Regions from separate parts of the Flavobacterium sp. C3NV genome, predicted to be linked through region 2. Evidence: riboswitches for the same ligand, from Rfam matches in the RefSeq annotation. Region 2 holds a riboswitch; each other region holds the start of a gene.

What was found. Region 2 has a riboswitch for cobalamin ahead of ACIDC4_RS10515 (TonB-dependent receptor plug domain-containing protein). Riboswitches for the same ligand answer to the same signal wherever they lie in the genome.
Region 1: another riboswitch for cobalamin. It lies ahead of ACIDC4_RS22655 (DUF5074 domain-containing protein); the one in region 2 lies ahead of ACIDC4_RS10515 (TonB-dependent receptor plug domain-containing protein).
Region 3: another riboswitch for cobalamin. It lies ahead of ACIDC4_RS00830 (TonB-dependent receptor); the one in region 2 lies ahead of ACIDC4_RS10515 (TonB-dependent receptor plug domain-containing protein).

What each region holds. Positions count from the first base shown of each region.
Region 1 is NZ_JBKQBJ020000021.1:27,945-39,081, forward strand. It holds gene ACIDC4_RS22630 (hypothetical protein) at 1-16, opposite strand, end outside; gene lptC (LPS export ABC transporter periplasmic protein LptC) at 20-577, opposite strand; gene bamG (BamG family beta-barrel-assembly machinery protein) at 628-1,857, opposite strand; gene ACIDC4_RS22645 (type III pantothenate kinase) at 1,854-2,585, opposite strand; tRNA gene ACIDC4_RS22650 (tRNA-Phe) at 2,690-2,765, shown strand; gene ACIDC4_RS22655 (DUF5074 domain-containing protein) at 3,220-4,539, opposite strand; cobalamin riboswitch at 4,860-5,051, opposite strand; gene ACIDC4_RS22660 (MFS transporter) at 5,294-6,790, shown strand; gene ACIDC4_RS22665 (DUF6814 family protein) at 6,802-7,026, shown strand; gene ACIDC4_RS22670 (SusE domain-containing protein) at 7,173-7,919, opposite strand; gene ACIDC4_RS22675 (RagB/SusD family nutrient uptake outer membrane protein) at 7,930-9,495, opposite strand; gene ACIDC4_RS22680 (SusC/RagA family TonB-linked outer membrane protein) at 9,511-11,137, opposite strand, start outside.
Region 2 is NZ_JBKQBJ020000006.1:74,406-85,542, forward strand. It holds gene ACIDC4_RS10505 (adenosylcobinamide-GDP ribazoletransferase) at 1-392, shown strand, start outside; gene cobC (alpha-ribazole phosphatase) at 377-910, shown strand; cobalamin riboswitch at 977-1,183, shown strand; gene ACIDC4_RS10515 (TonB-dependent receptor plug domain-containing protein) at 1,211-3,073, shown strand; gene ACIDC4_RS10520 (YncE family protein) at 3,079-4,149, shown strand; gene ACIDC4_RS10525 (S41 family peptidase) at 4,223-5,698, opposite strand; gene ACIDC4_RS10530 (RNA polymerase sigma factor) at 5,860-6,369, shown strand; gene ACIDC4_RS10535 (hypothetical protein) at 6,356-6,814, shown strand; gene ACIDC4_RS10540 (DUF4252 domain-containing protein) at 6,828-7,355, shown strand; gene ACIDC4_RS10545 (DUF4252 domain-containing protein) at 7,357-7,893, shown strand; gene yiaA (inner membrane protein YiaA) at 8,053-8,463, shown strand; gene ACIDC4_RS10555 (Riean_0653 family protein) at 8,612-9,166, shown strand; gene carB (carbamoyl-phosphate synthase large subunit) at 9,285-11,137, opposite strand, start outside.
Region 3 is NZ_JBKQBJ020000001.1:189,961-201,097, reverse strand. It holds gene ACIDC4_RS00860 (HAD-IIB family hydrolase) at 1-1,160, shown strand, start outside; gene ACIDC4_RS00855 (glycoside hydrolase family protein) at 1,376-2,884, shown strand; gene ACIDC4_RS00850 (hypothetical protein) at 2,914-3,159, opposite strand; gene ACIDC4_RS00845 (RidA family protein) at 3,549-3,938, opposite strand; gene ACIDC4_RS00840 (Crp/Fnr family transcriptional regulator) at 4,112-4,675, opposite strand; gene ACIDC4_RS00835 (hypothetical protein) at 4,937-5,185, shown strand; cobalamin riboswitch at 5,472-5,679, shown strand; gene ACIDC4_RS00830 (TonB-dependent receptor) at 5,794-7,842, shown strand; gene ACIDC4_RS00825 (DUF5074 domain-containing protein) at 7,839-8,984, shown strand; gene ACIDC4_RS00820 (cell surface protein) at 8,995-10,281, shown strand; gene ACIDC4_RS00815 (hypothetical protein) at 10,323-11,137, shown strand, end outside.

The DNA.
Region 1 (11,137 bases), on a different contig from region 2:
ATTTTAAAACGCCCATAATTTATAATTTTTCATCTGATTCAAATTCACCACTAACACGCTGCGAATTAATCACTTTAAAGTCTTTACTAAAATCGATTCCCTGACCATAAGAAATACCTTTAGCATCTGTAAGCTTAAATTTTCTTTCGGTATAAAACCATTCGTTTTTCTGATCAAAATACAGCTGCTCAGTTTCAAGCATCTGTCCTGTTTCTGAAGTAATCTTAACCTTTCCCTGCAAATCTATTATACCAGTCAATTTATATGAAACCGCATAATTTGATACTATAAAAGTACGCTTTTGTTTTTTATCATATAAAGTAACATCAATTCCTTTTGGGAATTCTGTAAATGGAAAATCCAGATTAGAATAATCCAACATTTTAGGACTTTTCAAAACACCGGTGATAAGTCCGGAATCTGTATATTTTATATTTACAGTGTCTGCATCACTTCCGGGAACAAACTCTGAGAAGTTAATTTTTTGAACTTCTTTAAAATTACTTTCGCATCCAAAAAACAGTGCCACAGTAAAAACTGTGACAACTGCTATAATATATCTTTTTGGTAAATTCATTTGCCAAATGTAGTAAATTGTATGAGCTTATAAAAACACAATTTTTATGCTTAATTGAATTTACTTTTCACGAACCATCTGTCGTTGAAAGAAAAACTCAAACTAAAGTTGAAATAATTCTCTTGTACTAAAGCTGCAGAGGTAGTTCCTCTTTTACCATATTCAATTCCAACGTTTACGTTTGAAAAAGTTCCGCCACCAATAGGAATTCCTGCTCCTAAAGACATCCCTAAATCATTAATTGACTCATTATTAACAATTAGACCTAATTTCTCATATTTCAAACCAGCTCTATAGGTAATCCTGCTTAAGTAACTGGTAAAAGAAGCATAGTTAGGAATAAAATATCCACCCACTGCATATTTTTGATACTTTTCGTAACGTACATTAGGAGCCGCATTGTAATAATTAGCAAGTTCTCCGTTACCCTGAAAAGCAAGTGTTGTACCTACCAACCATTTTCTTGCCTGTCCAATACCGGCACCAATTGTAATTTTATTTGGTAGTTTTAATTCATTTTCTTGCGAAGGAACCTGATAAGGATCAGGATCACCGTCTACTGCAATAACTCTTGTACTATTAGAATTTAGAGTACTTGCAAAAGTGTAAGCTAAACTTGTAAATACGCTTAATTTTTTATTGATTTTTGTTTGATACATGGTACCAATATTAAAACTAACACCTGACAATTCAGAAGCATTAGTTTCTCTTGTACCATTTTGAACTCCTGTAGCAAGCTCTATAGTTGTAGTTGTGATTTTACCAAAATTATATTGCACATCACCTCCAATATTCCACTTAGGTGTAATTTTATATCCTAAACCAAGAAAAACTTTATTCACACCACCTTTTCCCTGAAGTTGTGAACTTGTTCCGTCTGGTATAGCAGTCTGATCATTTAAGATTCTATAATCAACAGAAGTTACAGGAACCAAACCAAAAGCTGCACCAAATTTCCCCATAGGAATTCCTAATGCCAAATAATCGAAAGTAGATCTTTGTGATTTTGCAGATTCTTCTGTCGTTTTTAGTTTTGCACTTGCAAAAGTCCCCCCAACTGTAAAAGTAGTTTGTCTCAAACTGGCATAACTTGCCGGATTTTCAATATTCAAATGGATACTATCCTGCTCTACAGAAACTCCTGCCATAGACCTATTTTCAAGAGTTCCTTTAAATCTAACATCCCCAATTCCGAAGAAAGAATAAGGAGACGCACCCTGTTGAGCAAATGAAACGAACGAGATAAGCAAACAAGCGCTTACTATAATTTTTTTAATCATTGTCGATTTTTATATTGAAATGTTTGATTCAAACTTTCTAAAAGGAAATTTGAATTGGCAAATATGGTATTTTTTAATCGTTTAGCCAAAAAAACTGCATCTCCTCCCGTTAAAATTATTATAAAATTTGAAAAGTTTGCCCGATATTCATCGATAAAACCATCAATCTCATAGACGAACCCATTTGCAACTCCCGAATGAATGGCCTGTTTTGTTGAGTTTCCTATATAGTTTTCAGGCGTTTCAAAAGTCAGTAAAGGCAACTTGGCCGTGTAGTTATGTAATGCCTCATAACGCAATCGTAAGCCTGGAGAAATTGCTCCCCCCAAATAATTGTCGTTTTCGTCGATAAAATCGTAGGTAATACAAGTTCCCGCATCGATTACCAACCTGTTTTGTTTAGGAAACTGCAAAGTAGCTCCGGAAGCCAAAATCATCCTGTCGATTCCTAACGTTTTTGGAGTCGCATATTTATTTACGAAAGGAAAAGCATCTTCATGAGTAAAAAAATGAACATTTAATTCTTTTTCGAAAGCCAAAAAAGATTCTTTTTCTATTTTTCCGACCGATGCAACGACCAAATCGGAGCAGTCTGAAAATTTTTTTAAAATTTTTTTAATTTTTTCTTCAAGCTCATTTTTCTCAAAAACAAAATTTTCAAGAACAGTACTCTCCTCAAAAACAGCAGCTTTAATTCGAGTATTACCAACATCAATTGTTAAAATCATATTTATTTCTTTACCATTGCGAAGATACGAATTGATTTTTTTAAAAAAATGTTTTGGATAAACGAAAAATGATTCTATCTTTGCACCCGCATTGAGCACAAAACGGTACCTTAGCTCAGATGGTAGAGCAATGGACTGAAAATCCATGTGTCCCTGGTTCGATCCCTGGAGGTACCACCACAACCCGAATAGCAATATTCGGGTTTTTTGTTTTTAACACTTTCCTGACTTTACCGCTATTTTTTTTTACCGCAAAGATCACTAAGATTTTCACCTAACGTTATGTTGAGAAAACACAAAGTTCGCAAAGCTTTACGATAAAAAGTTTTGCGAACTTTGTGTTTTTTTTTAGTTTTTGATTGCGCCAAAAAGCCTATTGAATCTTACCAATATTGTGTCCCAACGGTCAAAACCGTTGGCTATGTTTATATTGTACTAAAAAAATTCCAGCATTAATATATACTCTACACGCTGTTGCATTTCAAATACAGCCCGTGGTTTCAACCACGGGACACGTTATAATACACAAAAAAAGGTTCACAAAGCTTTATAATAAAACTTTGCGAACCTTTGCGTAAATCTTAGCGTTCCTTGCGGTTAAATTTTTTCGCAGTTAAATCACCTTCAAAAAAAATTATTGATGAAATACAGAAACCGCCGGGAAATAATATCCCGAATAATTTACCGAAGCTGTTTTAACTCCTGAATCAGCATTAAATAAATAAAGATTATTAATAGAGAAATTCACCCCAAAACCTTCATTTAATGTATTTAGAACCAAAGTATTTTTCTTTCGATCATAACCAATTCCTGCACCATATAAGATATTCGAATTTGTTAATGTAATAAAAGGTGCCGTCAAGGACTCCGGAGTTCCAGTGTATTTGTAAACTTCTTTACCACCGCTAAAACTTCCGTTTTTAGCAATAAAAATATCATTTTTAGCCGCTGTAATAGATCCCGGATGCCATGCTCCCCAACTTCCGTAAGCCTGAAAACCTAATGGAATTTCTTTTACTTCAAGAGTATTTGAATCTATACTAATAAGGTTTTTACCTCCTGCTGCCCATACTTTTTTATCATCGGTTACAGCAAATCCTAAAACCATACCCGGAATAGTTTTTTCGATGGCCAATGTCGAAGCATTAATAACAATCACTCCTTTTGAAGCAGACAATGCAAAAACATACCCGTTAGACTTCACGATATCTCCTACCTGACCGGTAATACCATCAATTTGTCCGCTCACTTCCATCGTATTAAGATTAAGCTTAAATATCCCTTTACTCGACGTCAAAAGAGCCTGATTTTCATCAAGACCAACCACAGCGCGCCAGTCGTTTCCACCTTTAGCCGCAATTCTTTTTTCTTCTTTAAGCGAATAAGCATCAGCAACTACCACTGGTCCGCCAACTTTAGAAACTAAAAATAGTTTTTTATTAATGATCGTTCCAAATTCTAATGTAGACGATGTCGGTTTTAAATCCTTATCCGGATTTACTTTTACAAAAACACTGTCTTCTACCGCTTTTGTATCATATCTGTAAAACCCTACCGTTCCCGTTCCGTGACCAAACCATCCTTCGTTGATCATAAAAAAACCGTTTTCATAAGCTCCCCATGCATGAATATCATAAGTAAGAGCTACGTTTCCGCCATCATTTTTGGCCGTCATTGTAATTTTAAAATCTCCTCTTGTTTCTGGTTTAAAGATATAAGTAGAATCAGATCCTACTACTTTTCCGTCTACGGCCCATTCAAAAGAAACATTCTTTCTATCTGCTAATTTCGAGCTTAATTGTAGCGTTTTTCCAATGGTCAAAGTATCTTTTAGTTGCTGTTCGCCTTTTATTACAGGCGGCGCTGTAAAATCATCATCATTATTACACGAAACTGTCAGCAGCATCAAAGAGGCGATTGCAATTAATGGTTTGGAAAAAAATTGGTTTTTCATTATTAAATATTTAAAAAATTATATTACTTAAATCTTTAAATCGAAATACAATTTACCCTTTCAAAAGTTATATAAATAAACTTTTGTAAAAGCAACATCTTGTACAACAATACGTTTTAATGATTTTTTTTTAATGAAGAAAAAGAATGAATCGCGTAGAAAAACATCTTGAAAGAAATTGTTTTGACGATATCATATTTGCAGAAAAAAAATCTCATAAACTCTATTTTTGGCTTACGAGAATAGAATAATTAAACCATACATGATCACACAAAGTGAAATGTATTGTTCTTAATTCAAGCTTCAATCCCCGAAAGCTATTTATTACTATAAAAATGGCAGGTCTTCTGACTTGCTCCCTACACCCAGCCTTCCCTTTCAAAATGAAAAGTGACGTATTAAAGGGTTTCAGTTAATGAGCTTACAGCTGCGGGACAGTTTTGGATTTACACCAAATTCCCTTTTAATGTCAATATTGTATCAATATGACAACCATTTTCTGTTCTAAAATTTGAGCTGCAAAACTAGTGTTTTCTTTCGTAATAAAGCAAGAGTTCTTTATTTTAAAGGCCTTGAGCATTTGTTGCAAACTATAACTTATTCAATTTATAAAGCTTTGATTTACTGAATAAATGTTAAATCAACAAATAAACACTATTTGTTAAAAAAGTATCAATTAAATAAAAAATTATCTTTTATATTCGTTAAAAAATATTTAATAATTTTAATTATTACCAAGTATACAAATTAGTTTATGAGTAAAACTTCTACAAAAGGCATCTGGAAAGTAATTTCAGCCTCATCAATGGGTACTATGATCGAATGGTACGATTTCTATATTTTTGGGAGTTTGGCGGTTGTAATTTCAACTAAATTTTTCCCTAGCGATAATCCAACCGCGGCTTTTTTATCGACTTTAGCCACTTTTGCTGCCGGATTTGTTGTGAGACCTTTTGGCGCTTTGTTCTTTGGAAGACTCGGAGATATTATTGGCCGAAAATATACTTTTATGGCTACCTTATTATTAATGGGAGGCTCTACTTTTTTAATAGGCTGTATTCCTAGTTATGAAACGATTGGTTTTATGGCTCCTTTATTAGTATTGATTCTGCGTTTATTACAAGGATTAGCGCTTGGTGGAGAATACGGCGGGGCAGCAACTTATGTTGCAGAGCATGCTCCTGTTGGACAAAAAGGATATTGGACGTCATGGATTCAGACTACAGCTACGGTTGGTTTATTCATTTCGTTAATGGTTATTCTGGCCACCAAAAATGTACTTTCTCCTGAAGATTTTGATTCCTGGGGATGGCGTGTACCATTTTGGGTTTCGATTGTTATGGTGGGTGTTTCTTATTTAATTCGTAAAAACATGGACGAATCTCCGGTTTTTGCCAAAGCTAAAAAAGAAGGTACAACAAGTACAAATCCTCTAAAAGAAAGTTTCGGAAACCGATACAACCTTAAATTTGTGTTACTCGCTTTATTTGGAGCCACAATGGGGCAAGGTGTTGTTTGGTACACCGGTCAGTTTTATGCCATGAGTTTCATGAAAACCGTAATGAATATCGATTCTTCGCAAGTCGATGGATTACTAGGTATTGCATTATTATTAGGTACTCCGTTTTTTATTTTCTTTGGATGGCTGAGTGATAAAATAGGACGAAAATATATCATGATGGGCGGAATGCTTCTTGCCATTTTGTTCTACAGGCCTATTTATAAAATGATGTACAATACCACAGATGTAAGCTACAAAACTGAACTTACTCAGGCCACAAAAGAAACAATCGAGGTCAATAAAGACAACGATTCTATCTATACCACACATAAAAAATATTCAGACGGAACTTCTTTCTTAGAGAAAAAGACGCATTTTTCAGGCAAAAAAGATGCTCAGATTACCACTTCGATTACTATCAATTCAAGCGATGAGTGGACTTTAATTTTCTTAGTTTTCATTCAGGTTTTATTTGTTACGATGGTATACGGACCTATTGCGGCATTTTTGGTCGAAATGTTTCCAACAAAAATCAGATACACTTCAATGTCTCTGCCTTATCATGTTGGTAATGGGATTTTTGGAGGTTTGCTTCCTGCTATTTCAACCTATTTTGTAACGCATTCTAAAGCAGCCGGAAAAGCGGAATTTTATCTCGACGGACTTTGGTACCCTATTATTATAGCTTCAGTCTGTTTTGTAATTGGAATGATTTATATCGATAATAAAAATAAAACTAATCACCTTTAATATTATAAACTATGAATGCGATCAAACAAATTTTAGGTGTTTTGTGGATTATCCTTGCAGTTGCAGCGGCCTATTTTTGCATATTCGAATTTGGCTTACCCAAACTCCTGTCAGACCAACAGGATGATTTAGTATTTGGAATCATTATCCTTTTTATTCTTACTCCTCTCATTGTGTTAGGATTGGGAACTTTTGGCTATTTTGCCGTAATTGGAGAATACAACAAAGAGAAATAATACTACGATTAATGAGAAAAGGGCTGTCTATATTACATAGAACAGCCCTTTTGCATTACTAACCAAACCAAAATCTTTACTTAGCAAGTATATTTTAAAAAGGGCCATCTCAAAGAGATAGCCCTTTTTTTAATTATCAGAAAACATTAGTTTTTTGTAATCGTGTATTTTTTTCCAATAAAATCAACAATGATTGTATAATCTCCTGCAACAGTAACTGGAATATTAGCACCTCCGGCTTCTAATGATAAATTATTACCATCATCACCATAGTTAGTATCCCATTTATCGTCAAGTCTGAATTTGTACTCCCCAACTACCAGTGGTCCTGTATAGGAGTATGTTTTAGTTGCTAAATCATACTCTAGATTAGTATCCGGATCATTCCATCCATTAGGCGTTGCAGAACCAATCATTCCCCAATTGTCCCAGGCAGAATAAGAAGTAACAGCTATTTTGATCACATTTGAATACTGAACAATACCTCTTGCCCCAACATATGACTTAATACGAATATCAGCATCTTGAGATTCAAAAGCCGTTAATCCGGCATTAAGCGCTGCTGCATTAAGTTCTCCACTTGTTACCGCTACCTTATTTGTTGTTGTTACAGAAACTACAACTACATCTTTAAAGTCTGTTCCTGATTTTGCCATTTGAAGTTCATAACTTATAGCCATTGGAGCACCTCCATATTGCGCAGCATCCCATGTAAAGGTCGCAACTACTTCATTAGGTGTTAGTTTATCAAGAACAAAAACTGATCCTTCGGCAGGAATTGCCAGTACAGCTGCTTTTGATGGCGTAACTACAGTAAGATCATCATCTGAATCACAAGCTGTAGCTGATATAAATAACAGTGCAAATACACTTAGTTTTAATATATTTTTCATATTTCTCGTATTAAGATGAATAACCTGGATTTTGAGTTAACTGTGAATTCGCCTGTAACGCACTTGTAGGGATTGGGTACAAGTTGTAAGTTTCAGGAATTGCAACTCCATCTTTTACTCCACCTTTCCATGGCCATAAGTAAGATCCTCCAGTGAATTTTCCAAATCGAATTAAATCTTGTCTTCTGTGTCCTTCAAGGTTCAATTCTCTACCTCTTTCTTTCAAAATGAAATCAAGGTTTAATTCTCCTGCATTTATTTCTCCTGCATGTGATCTTGTTCTCACTTTATTCACATATTCTAAAGCTAATCCTGCAGAACCTCCACTTGCTCCTCTTACAACACACTCAGCATACATTAAGTAAGCATCAGACAATCTGAACAAAGGAAAATCTGTGTTCGCAAAACTTGTTGCATTTGTAGTTCCTACAAAGTTTTTGTTTGTAAATTTTACACTAGGATAACCGTCTGTCCATTTTTTATAATCATTCATTTCATACGAATGTCCTGTTGTAAAGAATAATTTTGCTCTGTCATCCGGAGAATCAACAAGATTTCCATTATTAAACAGTCCGTACCAGGCTTTTGTAGCCCTATGACCACTCCAACCATCAGTTGCACCATAATTATTAGGATTCATTGTTTCTGTACTTAAATTTCCATTGATGATATAAGTTGTGTTACCATAACCCTGGCTTACCACAGCATCTGCAATTAAAGTATAGATAATTTCCGGTGAAGTATTGTTGTCTCCTGAAAACACACTTGCAAAACTTGGAGCAAGAGTATAACCGCCTTCATCAATTACTTTTTTAGAATACAATAAAGCATCATCATATCTTTGAGTTCCTGTATACACTTCTGCATTTAGGTATAATTTTGCCAAAAGCATTCTTACTACATTTTTATCTGCTTTACCGTAAGATTTTGTTGCTGTAATAGTACCTTCAACTTCTTTCAATTCAGACTCTATAAAAGCAAAAAGTTCTTTTCTTGTTGATTCCTTTTTTGGAGTAGAAGTATTAATATCATCTTCAGTCGTAATAGCTCCTTTACCAAAACAATCTGTAATGTAATAATAAGATAAGGCTCTTAAAAAACGCAATTCAGCAATATGGTTTTCTCTGTCCGGAATATTCGCTTTAGATGTTTTTAAAATTTTAATTAAATTACTTGACTGAGAAATAGTATAATAAGCCCTGTCGAATAAGTATCTAAAGAATTTATTATTCCCATTCCACCCAGTTGTTGTTGTTAACTGATCTAAACCATCATCTCCCCAACGGTTTTTCATACCATCTGCAGAGAAATCCTGTAAGTTGATAATACTTCTTAAAAAAGCAGCTTCTCCATTATCTTTTGTAGTAATATCTGAAGAATCTGGGCCATCAGGACCTGAAAGAGCAAAAGTTCCGTAAATTTTAGAAACTAAACCGTCTACAGCATTTGGATCCTGCTCTAAAAGCTTATCCAATGTCAATTCTACTTTTGGTTCTGTATTTAAGTCATCTACACAAGCAGTGAATAAGAATAGAACAAAAGCAGCTCCTATAATCTTAAATTTAAATTGATTCATCTTTATATTTTTTTATTAAAAGTCTAAATTCAGACCAAAACTGAAAGTTCTTGATCTTGGATAGAAATTATTATCAATTGCATTGAAATTCTCCGGATCAACCCCTGTATAATTAGTTACAATAAATACATTATTAGCTGAAGCATACAATCTTAAAACAGCACCTTTAATTGCTTTGTCAAAATTATACCCAAGAGTTATGTTCTGGCAACGTAAAAAGCTTGCATCTTCTAAGTAATAATCAGAAAATGGAACGTTTCCGTTTATAGTTTGAAAATCAAATTCAGTATTCAAAACATTCGTTAAACTAGTTGAATTTGCAGGCAATGCCTTATCAATAAATCCAGACTGAAGTTTTCTTGCATTGTACACTTTTCCTCCTATCTGACCATTGAAAGTCGTTGATAAATCAAACTGTTTGTACGAAGCTGTTAATCCTAAACCATAGGTCCAGTTTGGTCTTAAAGCCACATAATATCTATCGCTATCATTGATAACACCATCTCCGTTTTTATCAACAAAAGCATTTTCTACCGGTCTGTTGTTTGAATCATAAACTTGTTGAAATACCCAAGCCGAATAAGGTTGCTGACCAACTGTATTGTAAGCAATCTTTTGTCCTGTTCCTACCGGAATACCTGATGCATTATCAACGTTTGTAGTTCTGTTATTCAAATCTGTAATTTCACCAATATTATAAGCAATGTTTCCGTTTAGAGATAAATTGAAATCCTCACTATTGATCACTTTAACATTTAAGTTTCCTTCGACACCTTTATTTTTCATGCTTCCTACATTAGCAACAAACTCATTTGTTAAAGCTTGTCCTGGAGCCGCTGAAACTACAGAAAGTAAATCTTTTGTATATTTTTGGTAAGCATCGATACTACCGGTAACAATACTTTTTTCAAAAAGATCAAAATCAATTCCTACGTTATAAGTCGTTGTCTTTTCCCATGTTAAATTCTCGTTATAAGGTTTAGCAGAATAACCATTTACTCCAGGAATATAAGTACTTGAGGTACTAGTTGGCGCAAATAACGCACTGTAAGGATAAGATCCCGCAACACCCGTTATATCCTGTTGTCCTGTAATACCGTAACCTAATCTTAATTTTAAGTCTTTAAAAGTCTTAGAATCTTTTAAGAATGATTCGTCTTTCATTCTCCATGCCACACCCGCTGCTGGGAAATAACCCCATCTTTTATCCTCTTTAAACAAAGACGATCCATCTGCTCTTAAAGTAAACGTAAATAAATATTTGTCTACTAAATCAAAATTAGCTCTTCCAAAAAACGATTGTAAGTTTCTCTCGTTATAATATCTGTTATTAGCATTATTTGCCGGGTTTGGAGTTAACTCTCTTAAACCATTTACGGTACTATATCTATAATTTTCCTTAGTTCCGTCAGTTTTAAAGTTTTGATAAGAATAACCAGCCTGAGCATCAACTCTGGTTACAAATCCTGTCAAACTTTTGTTATATACAAAATAAGCATCTAATGTTTTATTCGTAACAGTTTGATCTTCGGCATAATTTAAACCTGGATTAAACACATAAGTTGGAGGAGTTGTCGCTGCAGAATTATCTATCTTATATGTCTGAAGAGCATTATCTGTATATGACTCTCTAATTTTTGAT
Region 2 (11,137 bases):
TTAAAGGAGATAGTTCTATAGCCCTTTTTCAGGTTTTTATTTTATTTGTTTCGGCTCATGCTTTAAGTCGTTTGGCAGCTATCTCTATTATTTTTACACATGAATATTCCAGAGACGATGCTTCGAGTAAAAGTAAACCTATTGCTAAAAACCATTCCTGGAAAGAAGTTTTTGGTTCGTTTTTCTTCGGATTGCTTCCTCTTTTCGTTTTCTCCTATTTTCAATATAAATTCCTTTTGGCATTAATACCGGTTTTTATAATGCGATTTTTTCTAGCACGTTATTTCCAGAAATGGATTGATGGTTATACGGGAGATTGCCTTGGTGCAACACAACAGGTTTGCGAGGTTGTTTATTATTTAAGTATTCTTTTGATATGGAAGTTTATCTAGTTCGTCACACTGAAACGATTTGCGAAAAAGGAGTTTGCTACGGACAATCGGATGTGGGTTTAGCAGAACCCTTTGAGTCTGTTTTTGAAAATATTGTTTCGCAATTACCTCCTGAAGCAATAATTTTTTCCAGTCCATTGAAACGTTGTGTGATATTAGCCGAATACATTCAAAGTAACATTAAAGCAATTTCATTTGAAAAAGAAGATCGTTTGATGGAAATGAATTTTGGCGATTGGGAAATGAAAAACTGGAATGAAATTTCGCCGGAGCAGCTTAATCCCTGGATGGAAGACTTTGTAAATATTAGCGTTTCCAATGGCGAATCGTTTATAGCATTACACGAACGAGTTGGTGATTTTTTATCTCAAATTTCAAAAGAAATAAGAAAACCTATCATTATTGTAGCGCACGCTGGAGTAATTCGTAGCATTTTATGTCATCATACTTCCTTGCCGCTAAAAGATGCTTTTAATAACAAAGTAGATTTTGGTGAGGTAATAAAAATAGCACTTTAAATACGTTTTGTTTAGAATTTATTCTTAATAGTGAAACAAATTAGAAAATTCGACATTTTTAACTTTATCTTTGCAAATAATTAAGGTTGTGTTATTTCGAAACACATTAAAAGGGAATCAAGTAATAATCAAATCTTGAGCTGTACCCGCAACTGTAAGCTTAGTTCTAAAAAGAACGATTGTTGTTAACTACAAACCACTGCTCGCCCCCGCGAACGGGAAGGTAAACAACAAGACGCAAGCCAGGAGACCTGCCTATGTAACCAATATCGAGCTCTCGGGAAAAAGAGTTTAGAAATTATGACATTGAAAAAACTTTTTGCTTTTTGTTTATTGTTCTTGTGCCAGATTATTGTAGCGCAGAGAGATACTATTAATAACTTAAAAGAAGTTATTGTATCTGATGTTAATCTTAAAAAGTACTCCGCCTCACAATCGGTTCTGGTATTGAATGATTCGGTTATCAATAAAAATGCATCTTCTTTAACATCCCTTTTAAATTATAATACTGTCATTTATTTTAAGGAAAACGGTCTTGGTATGACATCCGGACCTTCTTTTAGAGGAACGACTGCGGCACAAACTGCTGTTATCTGGAATGGAATAAATATTAATTCACAATTTTTAGGTCAGACGGATTTCAATACCGTTGGAACAAGAGATTTTAATTCTATAGCTGTCAAAGCTGGTGGAGGAAGCGTTTTATACGGAAGCAGTGCAATCGGCGGAAGCATTCACCTTAATAATGATTTGAGATTTAAAAATGAATTTTCGAATCAGGTATTTTTTAGCTTGGGAAGTTACAATACTTTAAGCGCCAACTATCGCATTAATGCATCTTCTGATAAATATAGTCTACAGGTAAATATTTCCAGAAATAGCTCTGATAATGATTTTAAGTATCCCGGCACAACAGATCAGAGAAACATAAATGGTGAATATTATAATACCAGCATGAACACCACTTTTGGGTATAAAATAAATGCTAAAAACACCATAAAAGCATACAGCCAGTTTTATGATGCAGAACGTCATTTTTCGTTAATTACACCCTCAGAAAGCAAAACAAAATACAACGATTTTAATACCCGAAATTTATTAGAATGGGAAATTTTATTCAATCGTTTTACTTCAAAATTGAAAGTGGCGCATATTGGGGAATCTTATAAATATTTTAGCAATATAGATTCTGAACTATTTACATATGGTAAAGTTGAAACTTCTATCATAAAATATGATTTGGCTTTTGATGTAAATGATAAAATCAAACTAAACGCTATTGTCGATTACAGCCGTAATAAAGGATATGGTTCGAGTATCGATAATGCAAAAAGAGAAGTTGGTTCGGCTAGTTTATTGTTAAGTCATTTGGTGACTGACAAATGGGATTATAATGCCAGCATACGTCAGGAAGTAACCGATAATTTTGGAAATCCATTCCTGTTTTCTTTTGGAACACGTTATCAATTCACTGATTTTTATCGTGTGAAATTTAACGCCTCAAAAAATTTCAGAATGCCCACATACAATGATTTGTTTTGGGAAGGAAGCGGTAATCCTGATCTAAGACCTGAAACTTCTTATCAGGCAGAAATTGGCAATGAATTTTTTACAAAGAATTTTTCTGTTTCTCTAACCACCTATTATAATTCCATCAAAGACTTATTACGCTGGGTTCCAACTGAGGGAAGCGGCGGCGCGTGGTCACCTGAAAACACAGATAAAGTGAGAGCTTATGGTGCCGAAATACTAGTAGAATGGAGACCAAAAATAGGAAACAACCATTTTACGGTTAACGGAACTTACGCTTATACGGTTTCTGAAAGTAAACAATTAATAAAAGGAGAATCTGTTTACAAGCAATTGATTTATGTTCCTTACCACAAACTAACAGGATCTGTTTCTTATAATTGGAAAAAAGTATCTTCTTATTTTCAATATTTATACAACGGAGATGCTTACACAACGCCTTTTAACAATCCTGCAAGTAAAGTAAAAGATTACAACATTGGAAATATTGGTATTGATTACGATTTTGGAAAAAAGAACAGTTATAAACTTGGAATACAGGCTTTAAATATCTGGAATGAAAATTACCAACCCGTTGCCAGCAGACAAATGCCGGGAAGAAATTATACAATATACATAAACCTTAATTTTTAAATACAATGAAAAGATTTAACAAACTATTCTTAACTGTCATACTAAGCTCGGCATTTTTTGTGTCATGTAGCAGTGATAATGATGATACTACACCGGAACCTCGTGGAAATTACGAAGGCGGATTATTTATTGCAAATGAAGGTCAATTTCTTAAATCGAATGGAAATGTATCTTATCTATCAGATGATTTAAAAATTGAAAATAATGTTTTTTCTTTATTAAATCCTGAAAAAACAACAAATGACATTATTCAATGCATTGGTTTTAATGGAGATTTCGCTTATCTGGTTGTAAATAATTCTAATAAAATTGAAGTAGTAAACAGATATACTTTTAAGAGCGTTGCTACTATTACTGCAAGTATCAAAAATCCTAGATATATCGCTTTTGCAAATGGAAAAGGATATGTTACAAACTGGGGAGTAGGAGAAGATGCTAATGATGATTATGTAGGGATTCTTGACCTTGCTACAAACACGATAACATCTAAAATTCCTGTAGTTGAAGGACCTGAAAAAATAATTGAAAACGGTGGTAAACTTTATGTGACTCACAAAGGAGGTTATAACTTCGGAAATTCATTAACTGTAATTAATTCTGCAACTAACTCAGTGGTAACTAACTTTGTAGTAGGTGATATGCCGTCAGCATTGGTAAAAGATAATGGAAGCTTGTATATTTTATGTGAAGGATATCCTAACTACGCTCCTACCCAAACAGCTGGTAAATTAGTAAAGGTTAATTTAAGCAGTAATACTGTTACCTCGACTCTTAGTTTTGAAGGTATAACACATCCTGGATTTTTAGATATCGAAAACGATAAATTATATTACACTATTGACAGTAATATTTACTCTCTTTCTACAAGCGCTACAGCTTTACCAGCTGCCCCAGTTTTCAAGGCTACAGAGGTTACTTCACTTTATGGTTTAGCAGTAAAAAACAGCAAAATATATGTTGCAGACAGAGTAAATGGTGTAGATAATGGAGATATTTATATCTATTCTCTAACAGGAAAACTTGCTAATGATTTTAGCGTAGGTGTTAATCCAAACGGATTTTACTTTAACAACTAAATCTTAGAATAGAATTAGTTTATTATTTTGGATAAAACAAGGCTTTCATTTCTGAAAGCCTTGTTTATGTTTATTATTTTAGTGATTTTAAAAGTCCTTCCGGTGCATCTTTTACATACATCTGATTTCTTACACCATCCATTGCTTTGGTATCTGTAAAATTCTTTAGAGCTATACCTTTATCCAGTTGCGCTTTTTTACCCGTTGCGCCTGTAATTTGCGAAATAGCAATACTTAATAACGGTTCTGAAGTATCACCTAAAACACCCAGATTAGTAATACGTTCCAGTTGCTCATAAGTTGGTTTTAAACCATCTGTATACTCTCCAAAATCAGCAGCATTTACTATTTTCAGCACCAAAGGCTGCATGGCATATTTATGATTTAGATTTCTATTTGCTTTTCCAAAAGTTGGAGAATCATATAAAGTAACAGAGCCAACGTTTTTACCCACTGTTGTTTCTCCTATCTGAACTACTGAAATATAAGGCACCAAACCATTTATCACTAATTCACTCGCAGAAGCAGTACCAGTGGTAGTTAGAATATAGACTTTAGATAAATTTAAGCTGCTTATTGCTGCTCCGTCTACTTTATCTACAAAACGATTATTTAGAAATTCCGGATTATCAATTTCAAAAGCTGCATTTATCTTAGCATTCCACTTTTCTTTAGCAAAAATCTTATCCGTAAACTGACCTGTAATCATACTTGCCAAACGCGTTGCAGTTTGTATAGAACCACCACCATTATATCGTAAATCCAATACAAGATCTGTAATTCCCTGCGATTTCAATTCGGCAAAAGCAGCATTTAGCTGTGCATCGTAATTCGCATAAAAACCATTATACATTAAATAACCTATTTTATGACTTCCGGAAGTAATCACCTTATTGATAAAAATAGGATTTTCATCTAAAGTTGTTTTCACTAACGAAATTGTTTTTCCGTTAGGCTCAAAACTAGTACCATTAAAATCAGCCATATTTAGTGTATAACTATCGCCAGCCAAAAGAGATTGATAGTTTGAAACTGTAAGTTGAGTTCCGTTTATTGCTGTAAAAAGATCACCACGTTTGATTCCTTTTGCTGAAGCATCAGAATTAGGAATAATATAACGTACATAACCCACTAAATCAGTTGTACTATTTGGTTTATAACTTAATCTAAGATCTACACCATTATTTTTTGTAGTTCCCTGAAGTTCCTGTTCTAAAACAGTATAATCAGAAACAATCCAGCTAAAGCGATCAATTGCCTGACCTTTTGGGAACTTGCTAATAGGTTTATTCAATAAAGCCTGAAATAAATCTTCCGGTTGAGAATACCCTCGTAAAAAAGAATTTAACGCTTCCTGATTATTATTAAAACGATCATCGGCTAAATTAGGCACATCGGCTTGCCACAAATAGTATTGATTTAGCCCTTTCCAAATGAAATCTTTCACCTGCAAATCAGCCGGAGCGGCAACATCGTCCTGATCCTCACAAGATTGCAAAGAATAGGCAAGCAAAAATAATAACAGTACGCTCTTTAAAATTGTTTTCATATAGTAGGTATCTATGTAGTATTAACGTAAAAATAGTATCTTTAGTTTTAACATTAATTATTTTTAATGTATTTTTTTTATTAAAATTTACATCTGCCCTGTAACAAAAATAATAGTGCCTCGTCTTGACTATATAAGCTAACGAATAACCAACCAATTTTATGAATCAGAATGTGTTTATAGAATTAATAAATCCTTTTAAAGACAAAGTTTTTCGTCTGGCAAAAAGATTATTAACCAGTACAGAAGAGGCCGAAGATGCTACGCAGGAAGTGATAGTTAAATTATGGAATAAAAAAGAAAATTTAGACAACTATAATAGTGTCGAGGCATTAGCGATGACAATGACAAAAAATTATTGTCTGGATCAGTTAAAATCGAAAAGAGCCGGAAATCTTCAAATTGTACATAATAACTATACCGACCGGGAGCCTCAGCTGGATAAAAAATTAGAGGACTCGAATAGCTTAGAATGGGTAGAGAAAATTATAAGTCAGTTGCCCGAACAATTACAAATATTAATTCAGTTACGCGATGTTGAACAATATGAATTTGATGAAATTGCGAAAATTGTCAACATGAATGAAACGGCTATTCGGGTAGCACTTTCGAGAGCGAGAAAAAAAATTAGAGAATCAATGGTTAACACACACAGTTATGGAATTCAATAAAATAGAAGATATATTAGAAAAATACTTTCAGGGAGAAACCAGTATTGCCGAAGAAAATCAATTAAAAGAATACTTTTCTTCATCAAATGTTGCGCAGCATTTAGAGCAATACAAACCTATGTTTGGTTATTTCTCTCAGGTAAAAGAACAAAAATCGACGCAGGAAATACCACTAAAAACTAAAAAACGAAATGTGGCGTGGTTATCGATTGCGGCTTCGGTTGTTGTTTTACTAGGAGTTGGAACCTATTTTTATGTAAGCGAAAAAAATGCAGCTCCGGCTGTGGCGCAAACAGAACTAGGAACCTATGATGATCCGGAAGAAGCATTAGCAGCAACGCAAAAAGCTTTGGCCTTATTATCAAGCAATGTTAATGTAGGTATCGAAAGTGTACAATACATTAATGAATATGAACAATCAAAAAATAAAATTTTTAAACAATAAAACATCAATCAAAATGAAAAATTTCATCATAACACTAGTTTTCGCATTCGTTACCACTACTTTTTATGCACAGGGCGCATTTGACAAATTTGATGGTCAGGACGATGTAACCTCTGTAATTGTAAACAAAAAAATGTTTGATTTAATGAGTAAAGTAAAAGCTGATCCCTCTGATAAAGAGACACAACAATACATTAATCTCATTAAAAAATTAGACAACTTAAAAGTGTTTACTACTAAAAATCCTAAAATTGAAGCCGACATGAAAGCCTCTGCTGACAAATATATAAAAACGGCAGGATTAGAAGAATTAATGCGAATTAATGATGGCGGCAGAAATGTTAAAATATCTGTAAAATCAGGAGCTTCAGATTCTCAAATAAGAGAATTATTAATGTACGTTGATGGTGCTAAAAACGACGAAACTGTTTTATTATCATTAACAGGTAATTTTGATATCAACGAAATTTCAGTTCTTACAGATAAGATGAAACTTCCGGGTGGTGCTGATCTAAAAAAAGCCTCTAAAAGCAAAAAATAAGATGAAAACCAACATTTTTACCTCAGCCCTTTTAGTATTACTGACTTTAGTAAGTTGTAATTCTGATCCTTCATTGCAGAAATATTTTGTAGAAAATACAGACAACAAAAATTTTATTGCTCTTGATGTTTCGCCGAGTATTTTAAACGTAGAGAAAACAAAACTATCTGCAGAACAGACCGAGGCTCTAAAATCATTTGACAAGATGAACATTCTGGCTTTTAAAGCGAATGCTACCAATCAGGTTCAGTTTGAGGCAGAAAGAGCCAAAGTCAAAGCAATTCTAAAAGACCCAAAATACCAGCAATTGATGAGTTTTGGTTCTGGTAAAGATGGAGCATCAATAAGTTATGTAGGTTCTGATGACAATATCAAAGAGTTTGTCGTTTTTGCTAACAGAAAAGAAAACGGTTTTGCAGTAGTTCGCGTATTAGGCGAAAACATGAACCCGAATAATATCATGACTTTAATGTCGGTTCTAAAAGAATCCAAAATCGACATGGAACAATTGAAGCCTTTGCAACAATTGATTAAATAATACATCTATCTTACTTTAAACGAGAAAGCTCCATAATTGTGGAGCTTTTTTTTATACATTTTTGAAAGATTATACTGTGTAATTTTTATTTGTTTTTATGCTAATCTGAACTGAATTTAATTATATTTGCGCCTAACCAAAACACGAATTAAAAAAAACATGGTACAAAAAACTTCGGTCGCTTTTATCGCGGCATCTTGGGTAGCTCTTGGAGCTGGAACAGTTGGATTTATAGTTGGGCTTGCAAGAGCCGAAATGTTATTAAATGAAAAAGGATATTATTTCACCGTTCTAATGTTCGGTTTATTTGGTGTAGTATCATTACAAAAAAGTGTTAGAGACAGACTTGAGAATCTTCCTGTAACAAATATCTATTATGGAATTTGTTGGTTTGGTACATTATTATCCATTGCTTTATTAACTATCGGATTAATAAATGCGACTATTTTACCAAGCGAAAAAGGGTTCTACGCATTTGCATTTTTGTTAGCATTGTTTGGTGCAATTTCAGTGCAAAAAAACACAAGGGATAATATGGCTCTTACACAGAGCGAAAACACCAACAGATAATATAAAGCAAACAGGAATAACTTCCGCATTAAAATAAACTAAAGCTCCAATTATGGAGCTTTTTTATTACAAAATATTATAATTCAAAATTTAATATTAACAAAAATTAATCTACATTTATCCCTTAATTAACATCTAAAAATCATTGATGAAAACTACTTTAAAAACCCTATTACTATTTTTAATTCTTGTATTAAACAGCTGCTCAAGCGATAATAGCAGCGAAGAAAATCCGGAAAATCCTACTGTACCAACTTCAAAATTTGCAATGACAGCAAAAATCGATGGTAAATTATGGGAAGTCAACAACCCATTTAACTCAAATTTTGCTACCAAACCTTTATTTACTTATTATCCGGAATCAGAATATATTCAGTTAGTGGGAAGAAAAGGATTAGAAGAAATTAGACTTTACATTAAAAGAAGCGATCTTAAAATAGGCAGCTATAGTATTACCAAAAGCATATATGATGCCTCAAAAACACAGATTGAAGTTTCTATGGCTTTGAGCAAAGAAAATATGCAGGAGGTAATTGAAGGAAATATATCAATAACTTCGATTGACTTAAGTGCAAAAACCCTTGCAGGTACATTTTCATTTAGTTGCGTTGAAGACGACTCAAAACCAGTAAGCACTTCAAACCCTATTACAACAAAAGTAACAGATGGTACTTTTAATTTTAAATATGATTTTGCTTATTAAGAATGAAGATTGAATGTTGTAAAAACTATACCTGATCTCTTTTTAAAGAATCAGCATACTATAAAACTAAAAAAGCTCCAATTTTCATTGGAGCTTTTTTATATAACAGGATTTGAGATTATTTACTCAAATACATTTTTCTTCTTGAATACAATTCGTAGAATTGATCATCTTTTAAGTCATCAATAAACAAGATGCTTTCTCCTGTCGATTTCATTTCTGGTCCTAATGCTTTGTTTACATTATGGAATTTACTGAAAGAGAAAACCGGTTGTTTGATCGCATATCCTTTCAATTGCGGATTAAAGTCAAAGTCAGTTACTTTATTATGTCCTAACATTACTTTTGTAGCGTAGTTTACATAAGGTTCTCCGTAAGCTTTTGCAATAAACGGTACCGTTCTCGATGCTCTAGGATTTGCCTCGATAATATAAACCGTATCATCTTTTATCGCAAACTGAATGTTGATTAAACCAACAGTTTTCAGCGCTCTTGCAATTTTTATTGTATGATCTTTTATTTGTTGCATTACAAATTCCCCTAAGTTAAAAGGAGGCAAAGTAGCATTACTATCTCCAGAGTGTACTCCGCAAGGTTCGATGTGCTCCATAATTCCTATGATATACACATTTCCATCAGCATCACAAATTGCATCCGCTTCAGCTTCGATTGCTCCGGCTAAATAGTGATCCAAAAGCAATTTATTTCCTGGAATCGTTTTCAATAAGTTGATAACGTGCTCTTCCAATTCTTTTTTGTTGATTACAATTTTCATTCCCTGACCTCCTAATACATAAGAAGGACGAATCAATAACGGAAAGTCAAGAGTATCTGCAAGAGCAGAAGCTTCGTCAGCCGTTTCAGCAATTCCGAATTGTGGGAACGGAATATGCAATTCTCTCAATAAATCTGAGAAACGTCCTCTATCCTCGGCCAAGTCAAGTGCATCAAAACTAGTTCCGATGATTTTTACTCCGTATTTAGATAATTTTTCAGCCAGTTTCAAAGCTGTTTGTCCACCTAACTGCACAATAACACCTTCTGGTTTTTCATGCTGAATGATATCATAAATATGTTCCCAGAAAACTGGTTCGAAGTATAATTTATCAGCTGTATCAAAGTCAGTCGAAACCGTTTCAGGATTACAGTTGATCATAATTGTTTCGTAACCACATTCTTTAGCAGCCAAAACTCCGTGTACACAAGAATAATCAAATTCAATTCCCTGTCCAATTCTGTTTGGTCCTGAACCAAGAACTATGATTTTCTTTTTATCGGTTACAACACTTTCGTTATCTACATAACGCTCACCATTTGCTTTTTCGATTTCAGCCTCAAAAGTTGAGTAGTAATAAGGTGTTTTTGCTTTAAACTCAGCTGCACAAGTATCAACCAGTTTAAAAACACGGTTAATGTTTTGGTCCATACGTAATGTATGCACTTCGCTTTCTAAACAATTTACCATGTGAGCAATTTGTCTGTCGGCAAAACCTTTTTGTTTCGCTTCAAGCAAAAGTTCTTTTGGAAGATTAGAAATTTTATAGTTCGAAATTTCTTTCTCTAAAGTATAAAGTTCTTCGTATTGTTTTAAGAACCACATATCGATTTTAGTAATTTCATGAATACGGCTCAACGGAATTCCCATTGCGATTGCATCATAAATTACAAAAACACGATCCCAACTTGCAAAAGTTAGTTTCTCGATAATCTCTTCGTAGTTTTTATATCCTTTTCCGTCAGCACCCAAACCATTTCTCTTAATTTCAAGAGATTGAGTCGCTTTGTGTAATGCTTCCTGGAACGAACGTCCAATTCCCATTACTTCACCAACAGATTTCATCTGAAGACCTAAAGTTCTGTCAGCACCTTCAAATTTATCAAAGTTCCAACGTGGTATTTTCACAATTACATAATCCAAAGTCGGTTCAAAAAGAGCCGAAGTAGATTTTGTAATTTGGTTTTGCAATTCAT
Region 3 (11,137 bases), on a different contig from region 2:
TCGAAAATGAGGTTTCGATTATCTATCGTTATGCAGCCGAAAAAAGAGGTGTTTTTGTGAATTTAGCTTTACATGAAAACTTCGGTTTAACCGTAATCGAATCGGCAAGTTCAGGTTTACCTGTTGTGGTAACCAAGAACGGCGGACCATCAGAAATTATTCCGACTTGCCAAAACGGAGAATTAGTAGATCCGTTGGACGAAAACGAAATCAAAAAAGCATTGCGAAATATCTTAACCAATGAAAATCAATGGAAATATTATTCGAATAACGGAGCAATAAATATTCAGAAACATTACAGTTGGTTAAGTCACGTAAACCAATATGTAGATTTGGTCAATGAAAATTTATCATTATCATCTGGTTCAGGAATCAAAAAGCAGCATTATCCTAATATTAATATCGAACGATTAAAACGTAAGGTTGAGCATTTATTTGTTTCGGATATCGACGGTACATTAATAGAACCAAAATTAAACAACCCCGGCTTAAAAGAACTTAAAGAACATTTGATTAATCGTACCGATAAAATGGCATTCGCACTGGCATCCGGACGAAATTTAGCTTTGGTAAAACAAGTTATCGACGAAGAACAGTTTCCTTTACCTGATTTTATTATCTGCTCTGTAGGAACCGAAATTTATTATACAAATGGTAAAGATTACATTTTAGACAAAGGCTGGGCTAAATTTTTGGCCGGTCGATGGAAAAGAGAAGATATTGTCAGCCGTTTGAAAGAAGTTCCATGGTTGCGATTGCAGGAAGAAGAAGCTCAAAATCCTTATAAAATATCCTATTATTATGATAAAGAAAAATACGATCACGAGCAACTAATCACCGTTTTAGGCGCTGGCTGGTACAAAGTAAATATCATCCCAAGTCATGGTGAATTTCTTGATTTTATCCCTAAAAGAGCCTCAAAAGGAAATGCGATTAAATTTTTATGCCGCAAATGGTCTATTCCTTTATCGAATGTTATTGCGGCAGGAGATTCAGGAAACGATATCGATATGTTCAGAGGTGCTGTAAAAGGAATCATCGTAGGAAATCGTAGTGTTGAATTGGCTGATTATGAAACTACAAAAAGTATTTATGTGGCCAAAGATTCAGCTTCTTCCGGTATTTTAGAAGGATTAAAACATTATAAAATTATAAAATAAATAGCAGATGTTGGTTATTCTTTGAGATGTCCGGATGATCGTTTGTTTTCAGAAAGTCCCGAAGGAACGATTCATATTGTAGCAAGGGATTTTAATCCCTTGAAATGTAGAATTTCGACAAAGATTGGTGATTTTGTTTGCGGTCCTTCGACTTCGCTCAGGATGACAAAAATGACAAAAATGACACAATATGTTAAATAATAAAATAGGTTAGTATGTATTCAGGTTCAGGATTTAGTAATTGGGAAATAGGAGACGTTGATGTGTTTATAGATGAAAGCGGAGTGCATCATTTATTTCATCTTATTATTCCCAATCACGATTATATTGCGCATGCAGTATCAAAAGATGGTCTTTCTTGGAAAAGAGTAAAAAATGCTTTGTTTGTAGGCGATCCAGGCGAATGGGATGATGATATGTTATGGACAATGCATGTGAGTAAAAACTCTGACGGAGAAGGTTATGAAATGTATTATACCGGTTTAAAGCGCAAGGACAAAGGAGTTACACAAAAAGTAGGAAGGGCAGTTTCGCCGGATTTAATTCACTGGATAAAAGACAATCAGTATGGTTTACCGCTAAAAAGTGATGCTCCGTATTACGAAAGCAGAGATAATAATCCGCGTGAATGGCTGAGTTTTCGGGATCCTTATAAATACCAGTTTGAAGGCGAAGATTATTTACTGATTTGTGCCCGAAGCGCAGTAGGACCAACCTATAGAAGAGGTTGTATTGGTGTAGCAAAACGAGAAGAAAAAGGTTTTGTACTGCAAAAACCATTGCACGTAGCTTACGTTTATGATGATATCGAATGTCCTTGCGTGGTAGAAATAAAAGGAATGCATTATTTGCTGGGTTCCATTCGCGAAGACATCAAAGTGCGTTATTGGTTTTCTCCGGATTTTAAAGGAGAATACCATGCTTTTCATAATAATGTTTTAATGCCACAAGGTAATTATGCAGCAAGAATTGTAAAAGAAGGCGAGTATTATTTGATTTATAATTTTTACTTCGTTGGAGGAAATGTCAATACACTTCGTGTAATTCCGCCACCAAAACAACTGGATGTTGATAGTAACGGACGATTATTATTAAAAACCTATCACCATTGGAGAACACTTTACCAAAGAACCATTCACCAAAAAAACTTACCCATTCCGGTGCCTATTTTAGGAAATCCGTCGGCAAATTTTGAGGTAGAAAATGAAAATAAATGGAGAATTGGCTGTCGAAGCGGCTACGAAGTTTTTTGTTTTGATAAACCTTCAGAAAATTTTGTCTGGGAAGGAACATTAGCCGTCGAAGGAATGGGAAAAACCGGTTTTGTGATCGAATGTGACGAACAGGGAACGGCCTATTACATCTCAATTGATTTTGTAAATGGTTTTGTGCAGTTTAGAGCGTGGGGATTTAATGAAAAAGATGTAAAAAATAATTTTGTTTTCGAAAATCTTCAAACCAATCAATTTGAAATTGTAGACAATAAAGAAATCTATTTTAAGATTATTCGTTACGGAAATTATTATGAACTTTCGATCAACGAAATTGTCAAACTTACTTTACTGGATTACAAATACAGCGAAGGTAAAATTGGTGTTTACGTATGTTCGGCAATTGTTTCTTTAAGCGATTCAAAAATTCATGTCATTCCCGAACCGGAGAACGAATATGCAACCGCAGATCCTAATAAAGCAATTGATGAGTATAATAAAATAGCTCAATAATCAATATACTTTGACAGATTGTGATGGAGTTACTTAGAATTAGTATCTATAATACTTTTTACGCTTTGAATAAAAGTTTCGGTATTGTAGATTTCGCCTTTTATGTAAATGTCATACTCTGTCAATTTAAACTGTTCCAGCATATCTTTTTTAAGATATTTTATCATAGACTCAAGACTTCGGGTATCGTTTTCATTTTGTCTTTTTAATTCACGTTGTTTGCTTTCCAGGTAAGCTAAAGTTCTTTTTAATCTTAGTACATTAATATTGTCCAAACTTAATATTCTTAAAATTTAATAAAAATAACGATAATCAGGAATAAGATAAAATTCAATATTTTTCCAAAAACGTACCAGTGAATTGAATTTATCTTATTACAAGACTATCGTTTCAGGTAATTACGTAAAAATTGAATTTTTAGTTTTGAAATATAAGGCAAAAAATTAAAAAAAATAGACGGAATTATATGTTTTTTTTAGATAACCGTTTGAAAGACTATTGCTTACAGGTGAAAATTGTAAGAAGATTTCACTTCTTTTTTATTTTAAAACTTTTCAAAAAGTAAATAAATTGAATTGATTTTTCAATTTAAAAAAAAAATAAACAAAAAAGCTGCGTTTTTCCTGAAAAGAAAGACACAGCTTTTTTTTATATCATGAAGACTTTATTTTACAACAGTCGCTTCCAGTTCAACTTTTAAAGTTTCAAAAAGACTTTTTACTTCCAGTAAAGTTGTAGCTTGTTTCATACCATGTTTCGCCACCCAATCCTGAATAAGATTAAAATGTGGCCATAGTTCATCAGTCGCGGTAGTATAGATATTCAACCTAACAATTCCGCTGCATTCATATCCGGCTTCGTTAATAACTTGTTCCAGATTTTTTAATGCCAGTTTTATTTGCGATTCCATGTTTTCGTTGCTGGAAATCCCGTCTGCACTTATTGCCGTTTGTCCTGAAACATACAATGTTCCTTGCGGATTTTTTACTTCAACAGCTTGTACATAACTGCGTTGATTTTGCCATTCCCAAGGATTAAATTCTCTTTTTTCCATTTGTTTTCCTTTTTTCGTTTGTGCCAATACAGGCATCGTAGTTAATAATAGTAATGCTAAAAGGTTTGCCGTTTTTTTCACGATTACAGTTTAAAATTGTAATACAAAATTGAGCATAACGGCTGGAAAGTACTCGTGACATTTTTCACGATTTTGATGTGAGAATTGTCACATCAGGAAGATAATCGACTTAGCGTTTCGCGCGAAACGCCTAAATACGAAGCAATAAGACTTTTGGGAACACGCTGCAGGAGTGAAGGATATTGTTTTAATAATTGGTCGTAACGTTCTTTAGAGTTAGAAGTCTGCCAGGAAATAATGCGGCGTTGAGATCCCAGAAAACCAAAAGTGGCTTTCTCCAAAAAAAAGCGCTCCATTTTTTGCAAACCGTTGCATAGGTTTTTATAATCTTCAAACGAGCAGCAAAGTACTTCAGTATCTTCAAGGCATTCTAATGACATTGTAGCTTCAGTTTGGGTAAAAAAGGCATAGTAATCACTTTCCCACCAATCTTCCATAGCAAAAGAAACAACATGCTGCTTTGCTTTCTCATCAGTATAAACCAATTTTAAAAGTCCCGAAATGATAAAATAAGAATGCTTGACAGAATCACCTTCCTGAATAAGAAACTGATGTTTCTTAAATTTTTTGACAGTAAAATGAGAAGACACAAAAGCAAACTCTTCATCTGTAAGAGGAATTATTTTCTCGATATGTTCTCTAAGTTGATTGTGCATAGTAGCATCCAAAGTTATTGAAATTTTAATAAAAGAGAAGCTTTTATTAGCGATATCAATTTTGCGAGTAGCATAAAAGATAAGAAAATTAAATTTAAGAAGTAGATAACGATTTAATAAAATTAATAACAATTTCTTAAACTTTTGTTTATTAGTGTGTTGATAAATAATGTTTTATAAAGCAATTTTAGGAACATTAGTAACGAATTAATATTTATATTTGAGAATGAATCTGAGTCAAATAATTTAAAATATTTACAAATGGATAAAGCTATAAAACTAAAAGTTCGTAAGGAGTTGGATAGTCAACAACAGTTGAATATTATTAAATTAAAGGGTAGTTTAATCTCTAAAGGCTATACCGAAATTATTCACATCCTGGATCAGGATGATGAGTTTCATATCAATTCTTTCGCAACTCCTTCTGAAACTACAAATGAAGTCCAGGAATTTATCAAAGCATTTATCTACAAAGAAAATTTGGCAGATACCATAACAATTTTCAGATAATAAAATATTTATCGCTTATAAAAAAAAATACATTTTATTAGATCCTTAATTTCTAATCCTATTAACGATAGCCCAAGGTTTCAAACTTGGGTTACGTGTTTTAGAACCCAATTCTCCAAGTCCCAACGATCGAAATCGTTGCCAATCTTACAGCTGTATTTTAACTCAAAATTAATTTGGCAAAAACGTGTTTTTAAGTCACTTCTATTATTAATAGCATTTTTGTTAATTGATTGTTAAAAATGTAATTTCGTTGCATTATACTTCTTTTTATAAAGATAATCATATCTTTACGTCAGATTTTGGTCTGTTTTCTTTAGAAAAATAAAAGAAAATAGTTAAAAGGGAATCAGGTGCAAATCCTGAGCAGACCCGCTACTGTAAGTTCTAGATAAGTCTTTAAACGTTACTAATGCCATTGTTCGCCGCGGCGAATGAGAAGGTTGTTTAAAGATGGAACAAGTCAGGAGACCTGCCATAATCACATAGTTTAAGGCTTTCGTGGAATAAAGTCGAACAACAAGAATTGACCTGCTATTGCATAGCGGGATTCTCTCTTTTTGCTTTTTGATTACTACATCCGCGAAGTTTATTTAATTAAATCAGTGATGTATAATACAAAAAAATTACTCTTATTCTTTTTCTTATTTCTTGCTCCATATTTGCTTCATTCGCAAGTATCTAATGACAGTTTACGTGTTTTAAAAGAAGTTATTCTAAAAGGTAAACCGTATCAGGAAGTAATTCCCGTACAAAGTCTTTCAGGAAAATTACTGGAGAATTTAGCAAGCCATAATGTTGCCGATGCATTGAGATATTTTGCAGGAATTCAAATTAAGGATTATGGCGGTCTCGGCGGACTTAAAACGGTCGATGTACGTAATATGGGTACACATCATGTAGGTGTTTTTTACGATGGTATTCAGTTGGGTAACGCGCAAAACGGAGTCACTGATCTGGGTAAATATTCCCTGGATGACATGGAATCCCTAACATTATACAACGGACAGAAAAGTGAAATTTTTCAGTCGGCAAAAGACTTTTCAGCCGCCTCGACCATTTATTTAAGAACAAAACGTCCTGTTTTTGTTGGGGATAAAAAAACAAATTTACTGGTAAGGTTTAAAACCATGTCCATCAATTATTTTGATCCTTCTTTTAGATGGGAACAAAAACTGAGCGATAAAGTCAGCATGAACGTAAGTTCAGAATACATCAAATCAAACGGACAATACAAATTTAGATACAAAAGAAATAATCTCGACGGATCTGTAGCCTACGATACCACTGCCACCAGACACAATAGCGATATAGAAGCTTTACGATTTGAATCCGGACTTTACGGAAAAATTAATAACGGTTCCTGGGATGCCAAAGTGTATTATTATGATTCTGATCGAGGAGCTCCGGGAGCGATTGTCGAGAATAAATTTTCTGATGGTTTCAGACAATACGATAAGAATTTTTTCGCGCAAGGAACTTTCATTAAAGATTTTACCAAAAGATATAAGTTTCAGGCCAAAGCAAAATATGCTTACGATTACACGCATTATGTGGCAAGAGATACTACCAATATTTTAGGCGAAACCGTAACCGAAGGCGCACAATCTGATGATAGTTATTATCAGCAGGAATATTATGTATCGGCAGTCAACATGTACAGTATAGTATCGAACTGGGATGTTTCATTGTCTACAGATTTTCAGTACAATAGATTAAATGCAACCAGAAAAGGAATAAATACTCAGTTTTCTTTTCCGCAGCGTTATACAGCATTATTTTCTTTGGCAAGTTCGTACAGATATGGTGGTTTTAAAGCATTGGGAAGCGTTGTAGGAACTTATGTTCAGGAAGAAGTGCGCTACAATGCAAAAGCCCCCGATAAAAAAGAATTTACGCCTGCCTTATTTTTAGGCTATACACCTTTTAAGGAGTACGATTTTAATGTAAGAGCATTTGCAAAACGTATTTTCAGAATGCCCACTTTTAATGATTTGTATTATACAATGGTTGGTTCGAGTACTTTAAGACCTGAATATATGAATCAGTACGATATTGGTTTTACTTATAATCTACTTTTAAATAAAGGATTCTTCGATAAAATATCTTTTCAGGTTGATGGATATTACACCAATACCAAAGACAAAATAGTAGCAGCGCCAACAGGAAATTTATTTCGCTGGATGATGACCAATATGGGACAGGTAAAAGGACAAGGAGTAGAATCTGTCTTGAATATGGGCATGCATCTTGGTAAAGTAAACTTAACCACAAATCTTACTTATACCTATTCTGAAAACAGGGATTACACAAAATTTGGCGGTCTGGAATTATCATCTTACGGAGACCAAATCCCTTATACGCCATGGCATAGCGGATCCGGAATTTTAAATGCCGAATACGAAACCTGGAACTTCAACTACAGTTTTGTATACGTAGGAAAACGATACAATGGTAATGTTAATAATATAAAAGTCAACGAAGTTCAGCCTTGGTATACACACGATTTGGCAGTGCAGAAATCTTTTGCATTTCAGCATTATAAAATGAAAGGCGCAATAGAACTCAACAATGTCTTCGATCAGCAATATGAGGTAATTTATAATTATCCTATGCCGGGTCGTACAATGAAATTTATAATAAGTATCGAGCTATGAAAAAGATCACAACAAAATTAGTCCTCGGTTTATTGATAACCCTTGCTTTTGTTTCCTGTAGGGAAGAGGAAACGATTTTTCCGTCTTCGGATAAAAGTGTAGCTGCGCCAAGAAGCGACGGTAAAATAGAGGGATTTTATCTTCTTAACGAAGGTAATATGGGAATGAACAGAGCCAGTATTGATATATTCAATTACAGGACAGGAAATTATACCACCGATATTTATTCAGAACGAAACCCAACAGTTGTAAAAGAACTGGGTGATGTTGGAAATGATATTCAAATCTACGGTAACAAGGTTTATGCGGTAATCAATGTTTCGAACAAAGTAGAAGTTATTGATAAATGGACGGCAAAACGCATCAAAAAAATAGACATTCCCAATTGTCGATATGTGGCTTTCTATAAAGATAAAGCCTATGTAAGTTCTTATGCAGGTCCTGTAGCGATTGACCCAAATGCCGAAATAGGTTTTGTGGCAGAAATCGATACAACATCATTAGAAATAAAACGAAAAGTAAATGTGGGTTATCAGCCCGAACAAATGGTGGTACACAATGGGAAACTTTACGTTGCCAATTCCGGAGGTTACAGGGTTCCCAATTACGACAGAACCGTATCTGTAATCGATCTTGAAACTTTCACCGAAATAAAAAAGATAGATGTAGGCATTAATCTCTACAGCATGGAAATCGACAGCAGGGGAGATATTTATGTGAGTTCCAGAGGAGATTATTACAACACTCCTTCGAATCTTTTTGTAATTGATACTAAAACTGATGAGAAAAAAATGCAGCTCGATATGCCGGTTTTAGGAATGTGTCTCGTTGACGATTTGCTCTATTACTACAGTGTTTCATGGAGTTACCTCACCAATAGTAATAAAGTGACTTATGGAATATTAGATACAAAAACAAAGAAAGTAATAAGCGATAAGATTATTACAGACGGTACCGAGAAACAAATTATGATTCCGTACGGACTTCAGATAAATTCTGAAACCAAGGAAATTTATATTACCGATGCACAAAATTATGTGGTAACAGGCTACATCTATTGCTTTACGCCCGAAGGCAAACTAAAATGGAAAACTACAGCAGGGAATATTCCTGCACATATTGCTTTTATAACTAAAAATTAAAATGAAAAAAATGTATCACAACTTTTTAAAACATTTTCGATTCGTAGTGCTTGTATTAGTAGCACTAACACTTACCAATTGTTCTGATAGTGGTTCGAATGACGATGATATCGGAGAAACTATTGTTGAAAATGAATATAGTGTACAACGGTCTAAAATAGTTGCAGTTACAGCACATAATGGGTTAAGTACAGAGGCTAAATTTACATGGAGCGTGACAAAAGGACCATCTGATAATTATGCATTTTCTGATGTTACAGCCAAAGAAACTTTATTTGCAGCGACCGAAGTTGGCGTTTATGAACTGACGTCACTGATCAACGATCAGGGAATGATGCAAACGCAAAAAGTAAAAGTAAATGTAACCAAAGAAACAAAGGAATATAAAACTTTTATCGACAAAGTATTTGAGTTTAAACCGGCACCGGGACAGTTTATAAATGATTTACCGGCAGCCAATGACGGAGAAACGGCCGAAAGAATTTTGGCCAGAGCCAATACATACCTCGCCAAGAAAAACGGAGATCTTATTTCGCTTGGAGCATTTGGTGGTTACATCGTTTTTGGATTTGACCATACCATAGTAAACATAAAAGGGAAACGTGATTTTAGGGTTTTAGGTAATGCATTTTGGGCAGATGCTAATCCTAATCCTGACACTTCTATGCGAGGCGGGAGCAGTGAAGCGGGCGTTATTATGGTTTCTTACGATAAAAATAAAAACGGACTTCCGGATGATGAATGGTACGAAATAGAAGGTGCAGGACACAACATGGAAAAAACGATTCATAATTATGAAATTACTTATTACAGACCAGATCCCAACAAAGTACCTGTTCCCGGAGGCGGAACCGGAACTGTACTTTTTACTGATATAGAATATATCTACTGGAAAGACAATCAGGGTAAAGATGGTTATCTGGCACAAAACAACGCCTACAATCACTCATTAGATTACTGGCCAAAATGGCTTAAAGATCAGCCAAGCCTCACTTTTAAAGGAACCAGATTACCGGACAATGCGGTTGATGAAAGCGGAACAGGAAGTTATTTTGTTCAGTACGCATTTCTTTACGGATATGCCGATAACGCACCCAACAACGACGATGATTCGGCTATTGATATTGATTGGGCAATTGATAAAAACGGAAACAAAATTCACCTTCCGGGAGTAGATTTTGTAAAAGTGTATAATGGTCTCAACCAGCAGGCGGGATGGTTAGGCGAAACTTCTACCGAAATAATGGGAGCAACAGATTTGCACCTTTTGGGAGAAAATATTCCTACCCGAAAGTAGATAAATCAGAATATTAAATTAAAATTATAATACCAAAAACCATGAAAAAAAACCTTACCCATTTATTATTAATTGCTTTTGCAGCCGTTTTTACAAGCTGCAGCAGCAACAATGATGATGATAAAGCTGAAGAAAAGATCGCAGTTACACTTCAGGAAAAATACGAAACATCGACATTTAGCGTCCTTAATATTCCGGCTTCTGCTGAAGTTGCAAGCCCTGTTTACGAATGGATTTTGACTAAAAATCCGGTGAACCAAAAGACAGATTCTATTGTAGGAAACACAAAAGATTTACGTTTTGTTGCTATTTACGCGGGAGCTTATGAACTGACTTTGAACGTTACTTCAGGAGACAAAAAAGGCAGTAAAAAAACAATCGTAAACGTAACGAACGAGACCAAAAATTACAACCCATACATTACAAGTATTTTTGATTTTGATCCGGCACCGGGAATGTTTGCCAATGATTTATACAAAGACGGATTTAAAAAAGAAGATGTAGTGCGAACGGCATTGGGCAGAATTAATGAAACCAATGTTGGATACCAACTGGACTTAGGAGGTTTTGGAGGTTCTATCATTGTAGGTTTCGATCATACTGTTGTGAATGTTCCGGGACAAAGCGATTTTAAATTATACGGAGGAGATTTAACAGATCAGGCTAATCCGCCGGCACCGGGAATAGTATATGTCGCTTATGATAAAAACGGTAACGGAAAACCTGATGAAGATGAATGGTATGAAATAATAGGAAGTCAGCACACAAAAGCAAACACCATAAAGAATTTTAAAATCACCTATCATAAAAAAGCTGCAGGAACACCTGTAGTAGTAGGCGGACCTAATGATATGTT